Regions from separate parts of the Hydrogenophaga sp. ZJX-1 genome, predicted to be linked through region 1. Evidence: predicted binding sites of a transcription regulator. Region 1 holds the regulator's gene; the other holds the start of a gene.
What was found. Region 1 encodes sigma-54, which starts transcription at its own class of promoters, with help from an activator protein. Its sites were predicted from a motif close to TGGCANGNAANCTGCTTT; they were not measured.
Positions count from the first base shown of each region.

Region 1 (4,624 bases):
CTTGCGGTGAGATCAAACCGGAACAGGCGGCATTCGATCGGACCGTTCCACAGCGGCACGCGGCGCGACTCCTTGAAGCGCATCTTGCCGGGCAGCTTGAGGTCGGGCGTGAGCAGCCAGGCGCTCCAGCCGGCGTAGTGGCTTTTCCAGTGGGCGGCGAGCTGCAGGAAGAATTCGCTGCCGTCGCCGCCGTCACTCATCTGCGCGCTCTCGCGGCCCAGGCCGGGCGCGGGTGGAGCGGCCTTGCCGGCGGTGAAGGTGCGCGGTGCGCGCGGCTCCATGCGCTGGGCGCGGGCACTGGCATTCTCACCGGCCACGCCGGCCGCGGCGATGCGCTCGCCGTAGGGCGGGTTGAGCAGCATCACACCGGGCTTCTGGGTGGGCGGCAAACGTTGCAGCGCATCACCGCCACGCAGTTCGATGGCGTGGGCCACGCCCGCGCGCTCGGCGTTGCGTTGCGCAAAATCGACCATGCGGAACGAGACGTCGCTGCCGAACACGATGGGCGCGTGGCCTTCGGGCCAGTCGCGCATGTCGCGCTCGGCTTCGTCCTGGATCGCTGTCCACACGTGCTGCTGGTAGGGCAGCATCTTTTCAAACGCAAAGCGGCGCAGCATGCCAGGCGGTATGTTGAGCGCGATCTGCGCCGCCTCGATCACCACCGTGCCGCTGCCGCAGCAGGGGTCGTACAGCGGAGTGATGTCGTCCAGCGATTCGGCCGCGCCGCCGTTCCAGCCGGTGGCGGCGATCATGGCCGCGGCCAGGGTTTCCTTCAGCGGCGCGTCGCCCTTGTCTTCGCGCCAGCCGCGTTTGAACAGCGGTTCGCCCGAGGTGTCGATGTAGAGCGTGAGTTCGTCGGTGGTCAGGTGGGCGTAGATGCGCACGTCGGGCCAGGTGGTGTCCACGCTGGGGCGCTCGCCGCGTTTGTCGCGGAAGCGGTCACAGATGGCGTCCTTGATCTTCAGTGCGGCGAAGTTGAGGCTGGTCAGCGGGCTGTGCTGCGCGGTGATCTCGACCTTGATGGTCTGCTGCGGCGTGAACCAGATTTCCCAGGCGATCTCGCCGGCCGCGTTGTACAGGTCCTGCTCGCTGCGGTAACCACCGTGCCACAGCTGCACCAATACCCGTTGAGAGAGTCGGCTGTGCAGGTTCAGACGCATGGCGTCGCGCCACGAGGCCTTGATGCCCACGCCGCCGCGTGCCTTGAAGGCCAGCGGTTCGTTGGTGATGCGCTGCACCTCGTCGGCGAGCATGTCCTCCACGCCAGCGGCGCAGGGGAGAAAGAGTTTGAGCTGGTTCACGGCAGGTACTGAAGATGTTGAGCGCGGGTGCGTCCGCAGGTGGCGACTACGCGGCCCAGCTTCCGGCACGTGCCACGGAACTGGCTTTGCCAGGCCGCGGGTGCGGTCCCCCTTGAGGGGGGAGACGCGAAGCGGCGCAGGGAGTGTTCACAGCGCTTTGCGCAGGTTGGCCGGCGCGATGCGCAGCGCCTCGCGGTACTTGGCCACGGTGCGGCGCGCGCATTCGATGCCCTGCTCCTTGAGCAGGTCGGAAAGCTGATTGTCGGACAGCGGTTTCTTCGGCTCTTCCGAGGCGATGAACTGCTTGAGCAGGGCGCGTACCGCGGTGCTCGACGCGTTGCCCCCAGTTTCGGTACCGAGCGAGGATCCGAAAAAGTACTTGAGCTCGTAGGTACCAAACGGCGTGGCCATGTACTTGGCGGTCGTCACGCGGCTGATGGTGGACTCGTGCAGGCCCAGCTCGTCGGCGATCTCGCGCAGTACCAGCGGGCGCATGGCGAGTTCACCGTGCATGAAGAAGTTGCGCTGGCGCTCGACGATGGCGCTCGACACGCGCAGGATGGTGTCGAAGCGCTGCTGGATGTTCTTGATGAACCAGCGCGCTTCCTGCAGGCGCTGCTGCATGGCGGCGTGGCCGGCTTCACCGCCGTTGTCGCGACCACCGCGGTTTTGCCGCATGGCGTTGGCGTAGACGTCGTGCACACGCAGGCGCGGCATCACGTCGGGATTCAGGATGACCTTGAAACCCCGGCCGGCGCGCGTGACGATGACGTCGGGCACGACCACGTTGCGCTCGACATCGATGAAGCGGCGCCCGGGTTTGGGTTCCAGCCGGGCGATGATGGCCAGCGCAGCACGGGCGGTTTCATCGTCGATGCCGCACAGGGCACACAGGCGCTTGATGTCGCGTTTGGCCACCAGTTCCATGGACTGGTTGCAGATGGCCAGCGCCGCGCGAGCTTCGGGGGAGTTGCGCAGCTCCTCGATCTGCAGCCGCAGGCATTCGCCGAGGTTGCGCGCGCCCACACCGGTGGGCTCCATGTGCTGCAGCAGGCCCAAGGCCATGCGCAGCTGGGCTTCAGCGACCTCCAGCTCCTCGATCCCGGGAGCGGCCGCCTCGCGGCCGTGCATGAGCCGCCAGAAGCCCAGGGCGAGCTCGGCCAGGTCGTCTTCCAGGTAGGCGTCGTCGTTGAGCGACTCGATCAGGAAATACAGCGCCGCCTGGTCTTCGTCGCTCAGCCGCAGACAACGGGCCTGCTCGTGCAGGTGGTCCTGCAGACTGACGGGGCTGCGGGCCAGGTCGGCTGCGCTGGCGGTTTCGTCGTCGTCGCCGCCCGAACCGCTGTTGCGCGCGGGTGCGTCACCGCCCCATTCGCTGTCGTCGGGCGCCATCTCGACCGTGCCATCGCCTTCCCAGCTTTCTTCCACCGGGGTGGCACCGTCGAGCCGGCTTTCAATCTCGTCGCCAGAGCCGCTGTCAGCGGGCGTGTCGGACGTGCTGCTGACGCGGTCGGGCAGCGGGCCGTCGTATTCGGTCGGCGCGGCCACGGCGTCGGCCACCGGCAACGCGGCCTCGGCGATCTGTTCGCCCGCGCTCACCGGCGCATCGACCTGCTCCAGACCGAAGGCTTCGCGCTCGGCGATGTCTTCGGTGCGCTCCAGAAACGGGTTTTCGTCGAGCATCTGCTCGACCTCCTGCGCCATTTCCAGCGTGGAGAGTTGCAGCAGCCGGATGGACTGCTGCAACTGGGGCGTCAGCGCCAGATGCTGCGAAACACGCAGGGACAGGCCTTGTTTCATGCCTGGAAGTACAGCAGTGCGAAACGGAGATTCGCCGCCGGGCCGCCCCAAGGCGAATCAGCCCCCTCGGGGGGCAGCGAAGTACATGAAATGACGATCGTGGAGGTCATGTTCACATGCGGAAGTTCTCACCCAGGTACACACGGCGTACTTCGGCGTTTTCGATGATCTCGGCCGTCGTGCCGCTGGCCAGGACGTGACCGTCGCTGATGATGTAGGCGTGGTCGCAGATGCCCAGGGTTTCGCGCACGTTGTGATCGGTGATCAGCACGCCGATGCCGCGGGACTTCAGGAACCCGATGATGTGCTGGATCTCCAGCACGGCAATCGGGTCGATACCGGCAAAGGGCTCGTCCAACAGGATGAAACGCGGGCGCGTGGCCAGGGCACGGGCAATCTCCACCCGGCGCCGCTCGCCACCGGACAGGGAGGGTGCGGGCGAATCGCGCAGATGGTCCACCCTCAGATCCTTGAGCAGTTCGTCGAGCCGGCTGGCGATTTCAGGTTCGCTCAGGGCATGGCCATCCACATCGTGCTGCAACTCCAGCACGGCGCGCACGTTTTGCGCCACCGTGAGCTTGCGGAAGATCGAGGCTTCCTGGGGCAGGTAACCCAGGCCCATGCGGGCACGGCGGTGGATCGGCAAGGCTTCGATGCGCTGGCCGTCGAGCAGGATCTGCCCACCATCAGCGCGCAGCAGGCCCACGATCATGTAGAACGAGGTGGTCTTGCCCGCGCCGTTGGGGCCCAGCAAGCCGACCACTTCACCTTTGTCGACCTTGAGGGAGACATCCTTGACCACCTTGCGGCTGCCATAGGCCTTCATCAGACCCTGAACTTCCAGACTGCTGCGCACCGCCATCGCCGGTGGCGTACTGGCCATGGGCATGGTCGTCACTGCTTCTTCTCGTTGAGATTGGTGCTGGGGCGCAGTTGGGCTGGATCGGTGGCGGGAGCGGGTGCCGCATCTGCCTCCGGAATGGGTGTCAGCATCGCCCGCACCCGACCCGAGGGGTTGGCGGCGGTGCGGTTGGCGGGGCCACCCTTGACGGTGAACACCTCGGTCAGGCTGTTGTAGGTGATCTGGTTGCCCACGCTTTCGTCGTTGAGCAGGGTGCCGCGGTAGCGGCGCAGCACGGCGCTGCCGGTGAACACCACGGTCTGGGCCTTGCCGTCGTATTCGATGCGCTCGCCCTCGCCTTCGATCCACTCGTCCAGGCCCTCGCGCTTCTGGCGGAAGAAGCCAGGCGCTGCCGCCGTGCCGGTCACCACGCCGAACTGGTTGCCCTGCGGGTCCTGGCGCACGTCCATCTTGCTGCCCCGCATGACGATGGTGCCCTTGGTGATCAGGACGTTGCCGGTGAAGACGCTGGTCTGCCGCGTGTCTTCGTAGCGCAGCGAGTCCGCCTCGATGTTCATGGGCTTGTCTTTGTCGGCCAGCTCCGCCTGGGCCGCGCCTGCCAGCACCAGACCGGCCATCGAAGCCAGGAAGCGAAGGGTCCATCGGGGGGGAAAGTGGTGTG
Region 1 covers NZ_JBMBRA010000009.1:174,138-178,761, reverse strand. Annotated here, with positions in the region: gene ACN5W5_RS22005 (THUMP domain-containing class I SAM-dependent RNA methyltransferase) at 1-1,301, opposite strand, end outside; gene rpoN (RNA polymerase factor sigma-54) at 1,449-3,101, opposite strand; gene lptB (LPS export ABC transporter ATP-binding protein) at 3,214-3,990, opposite strand; gene lptA (lipopolysaccharide transport periplasmic protein LptA) at 3,996-4,624, opposite strand, start outside.

Region 2 (4,624 bases), on a different contig from region 1:
CTGGTGTGCCTGGATGCCGATGGCCGCATCAGCGGCGCCAACCGCGCGGCGGCCGACATGCTGACCCTGCCCGCCGGCGCGCCCTGGCCACATTGCAGCGACGTGATCGCCGTGCCACCCGACAGCCTGTTCGATGCCGCCCGCGCGCAACGCGGTGCTGTCGAGCTGCCCCTGTGGTCGGGCCTGCGCCTGCAGGTGCTCGCGCGCCTGAACGACGGGCGCGCCGGCACGGCCGCCTCGCAGCGACCGCTCAGAACCAGCGTGCCGCTGAAAGACGTGGAAACCGCACTCATCCGCCGCGCGGTGGAAGAAGCGCGCGGCAACGTGATGGAAGCCGCCCGCGTGCTCGGCATCAGCCGGGCCACGGTGTACCGAAAAATCGGACGGAGGTAGCCCCCCCTGCGCCGCTTCGCGGCTTCCCCCCAGGGGGACCACGCCCTTGGACCGGCAGAGCCGAGGTACTGGCCCCACCCCCGTCGCTTGTTCGCTTCGCGTAACCGCTCCGCCCCTCAAGGGGCAACGCGAGTGGCCCGGCAAAGCCGGTTCCACCGCGTTCTGGGTTGAGGCACATCGCGCCGGTTGGGTCCTTTGCGATGCGGCAGTTTGCTCCCGTGAGCCCACAGCCTCTCCGGAGCGCGTGCATCAGCCCAGCACACGCCGAAGATCCGGCTCTGCCGGTCCAAGGGCGTGGTCCCCCTGGGGGGAAGCCGCGCAGCGGCGCAGGGGGGAACCTGTCAAGGCGCGGTCAGCGTCATCCCGTGCTGCTGGAAAATCTTCAGCAACTCACCGCTCTCGCGCAGTGACTTGAGTGCCGCTTCCAGCGCCAGGCCCAGCTCTTTGTGGCCCGACTTGATCGCCATGCCCACGGGCCAGCCGGTGTCGGCGATGCCGTTGTTGAAGTTGAGCTTGGTGATGCGGAAATGCGTGGCGCTGCCCGGGTTGCGCGACAGCACCGACTCGGCCTGTGCGCGTGTCACGAGGGCCGCCGCCGCTTTGCCGTCCACCGCGGCCTGGACCGCTTCGGTGCCGGTGTTGAAGATCGACACCTGGTTGCGCAACAGGCCACCGCCGTAGCCCATGAGCACGCTGGCCGCACCCGCGCCGCGCTCGGCGGCGAGCTGCACGCCCTTGAGGTCTTCGGGCACCGCGGCATCGGCCAGTTTGCGCGTGTCGTGCACCAGCACCACCGACTCCCGCATGTACGGCGCCATGATCATCACCTGCGGGTTCTTCTGTGCGAGGTACTTGTCGGCCGGCACATGCAGCATCAGGTCGGCCGGGCCATAGCCCAGGTAGTGGCCTTTCCAGACCATGTTGCGCAGGTCGTCGCCCATGTTCTCGCCGGCATCAAAGGGCAGCAGCGAGAGCTTCAGGCTCATCTGGCGAGCCAGTGCTTCCGCCAGCGCCACATCCAGTCCTTTCATGTCGGCCGCCGCGCCATCGGAAAACGGCGCGTTGTCCTTGTACACAGCCACCTTCAACATGCCGTTGGCACGGATGCGGGCCAGGTCGGTCAGCTCGGTCTGCGCATACACCGAGTAGTGCCCGGCGACCAGTGGCATCAGCACGGCCAGCGTCTGCCGGCGGGTCAGGCCGCGGGTCACGGGCGGGAGTTCCTGAAAGCTTTTCGAAACGGACGGCATGGTGTGTTGTCTCTCTTGTGGTTGTGGGCGTGGCGACGGGGCGGATCAGGGCTCGCGACGGGTCTCGATGTAGGTGCGGATCGCCCACACCGCTTCCTGCGTCAGTGTGCCCTCAAAGGGGGGCATGTAGACACGGCCATCGCGCACACGGCCACGCCGCACGGTGGAGATGAAGTAGTCGTCCATCTCCTTGAAGCAGGCGGCCTTCTTGGCCTCATCAGCCAGGCCGGTGCAGTCGCCATCGAGCTTGCGCAGGTCGGGCGAAATGCCACCGGAGATGGCTTCCAGTCCGTGGCAGCGCGCGCAGTTCTGGTTGTAGGCCGAGGTACCGATGCGCAGGGCTTCCTTGCGGGCCGGACTCTCTTCGTTATAGGGGTTGGCGTCCAGCCACTTGGCGCCGAGCTGCGGCAACGTGGTGGTGTCCACGCTTTGCGGTACCACGTCGCCGTGGGCCATGACGGCGGCGGCCACCAGACCACTGGCCGCCAGGGCCAGGACACGCAGCGTGGTGCGAGAAGGTTTCTTGAAGAGTGAGGCTTTCATGGGGGATGTCTCCTGTTGTCAAAGGGTTTCCACCCCCAATCAGCAATATGCGGGCCACCGACACCAGGTGCCTTGAAATCCTTGGACAGTCGGCCATCCAGCGCGAACGCGCCGGGCACAGGTGTTCCAATTTGAATCATTTGCGCCTCATCGGACCGGCGCGCTGTCACAGACTGGCATTCAAAAGCACCCGCCAGCGGCACCCAGGTGGCCACACCCGGTGGCGGGCAAATTGCTTTGGCACACAAAGAGGCAGTCGGTACAACATGTTTCATACCGGGAATACCCAGTGTTGATTCATGGGACAGATATGAAGAGAATCACATGCACCAAGACCAACAAGACACAGACGAGACAACACCCCTCCTGACCCCGTGCGATGCGCCCTGGGCCATGGACTATTGGGGGGGATTTCCGCCCGACCCTGGAGACGACATGAGTGCAGGCATCCACACGCGCCCCGACGAAGGACGCGTCGGGGCTGCGCCAGCTGGCGCCTCCCCGAACCCCGACCTGATCGGCCAGTCCCACCAGCGTTCGCAGGCCTATGGCATCACGGCGCAGGCCGAACCCGACTTCTCCAGCCCCTCGCGTGGCGTGTTGAACGACGCGCTGGACGAAAACCGCTTTCTCTTCCAGCACGCCGCCCCCGTGATGGAGACGCTGTACGACCAGATCGTCAACACCCACAGCATGGTGCTGCTGACCTCGGCGCGCGGCATGGTGCTGCACTCGCTGGGTGACACCGACTTCCTTGAAAAAGCTTCGCGCGTGGCGCTCACGCCCGGTATGGACTGGTCCGAGCAGACCAAGGGCACCAACGCCATCGGCACCGCGCTGACCGAAGAAGAAGCGCTCACGGTGCACGGCAACCAGCACTACCTGAACGCCAACAAGTTCCTCACCTGCTCCGCCGCACCCATCTTCGATCCCTACGGCCAGGTCATCGGCGCGCTCGACGTCACCGGCGACCACCGCAGCTTCCACCAGCACACACTGGCACTGGTGCGCATGTCGGCGCAGATGATCGAGAACCACATGTTCGCCGACATCTTCCCGAAGGCGATCCGCATCCACTTCCACACCCGCTCGGAATTCCTGGGCACCCTGGTCGAAGGCATCGCGGTGTTTTCGCCCGAGGGGCGTTTCATCTCGGCCAACCGCAGCGGGCAGTTCCAGATCGGCCTGCCCTTCGCGGCGCTCAAGGCCCACACCTTTTCTTCGCTGTTCGGCATCCCGATCTCGGCACTGTTCGAGCTGTTCAGCGGCGCCATGCCCAACCCCAAGCAGCTGGTGCTGCACAACGGCGTGTCGGTGTGGTGCCGCGTCAAGGTCAAGACGGCCCATCCCTGGTCGGCTGCCCGGCCAGATGCCCACCAGGGACAGCAGGCCTTCACCGCGGAAACGGGTCAGGGCGTGGCAGCGCAGGCGCTGGCCAAACCCCTGGTCAAGAAGATGCAACTGTCGTCGCTGCAATACCTGGACACCGGTGACGCCCAGGTGTCGTCGGTCATCCACAAGTTGCGCATGGTGTCGGGCAAGGACATCCCGGTCATGATCCTGGGCGAAACCGGCACCGGCAAAGACCTGCTGGCGCAGGCCATCCACGGCGACTCGAACCGGTCCGGCCAGCCCTTCGTGTCGGTCAACTGCGCGTCGATTCCCGAGACCCTGATCGAGTCCGAGCTGTTCGGCTACGAAGAAGGCGCCTTCACCGGCGCGCGCAAGAAGGGCGCCATCGGCAAGATCCTGCAGGCCCATGGCGGTACGCTGTTTCTTGACGAAATCGGTGACATGCCCAAGCACCTGCAGGCGCGGCTGCTGCGCGTGCTGCAGGAGCGCCGGGTCAGCCCGCTGGGTGCGGGCAAAGAGGTCGACGTGGACGTGGCCGTGGTCTGCGCCACACACAAGAACATCAAGGACATGATCGCGCGCGGCGACTTCCGCGAGGACCTGTACTACCGGCTCAATGGCCTGGTGGTGCGCCTGCCGGCGCTGCGTGAGCGCACCGACTTCGAACTCGTCGTGCGCAAGATCCTCAAGGCCCTGTGCGAGAACGGCGAGCAGATCGGCATCTCGCCCGAGGTCATGAACATCTTCAAGCGCTACCACTGGCCGGGCAATTTCCGCCAGCTGCACAACCTGATGCGCACCGCCGTGGTCATGGTGGGCTGCCAGGGCGTGATCGAGCTGAGCCATCTGCCCGACGATTTCCTGGAAGAGCTGGAGCATGGCCTGCCCAACCCGATCCCGCCGCGCCTGATGGGATCGATCGGCCCGGCCCAGCCGCTGCCCGACGAGCCCAACACCGCCCCGATGCCCGAGCCAGCGGCGCCCGAGGGCAGTCGCCTGGAAGACGTGGCACTGAACGCCATGGCGCAGATGCTGCGGCTGCACAAGGGCAACGTGTCGGCCGCGGCCAAGGCGCTGGGCGTCTC
Region 2 covers NZ_JBMBRA010000001.1:315,868-320,491, reverse strand. Annotated here, with positions in the region: gene ACN5W5_RS01605 (helix-turn-helix domain-containing protein) at 1-393, shown strand, start outside; gene ACN5W5_RS01600 (substrate-binding periplasmic protein) at 735-1,604, opposite strand; gene pedF (cytochrome c-550 PedF) at 1,689-2,186, opposite strand; gene ACN5W5_RS01590 (sigma-54-dependent Fis family transcriptional regulator) at 2,622-4,624, shown strand, end outside.
Region 2: the regulator sigma-54 is predicted to act here: its motif matches at 2,226-2,243, upstream of pedF (cytochrome c-550 PedF).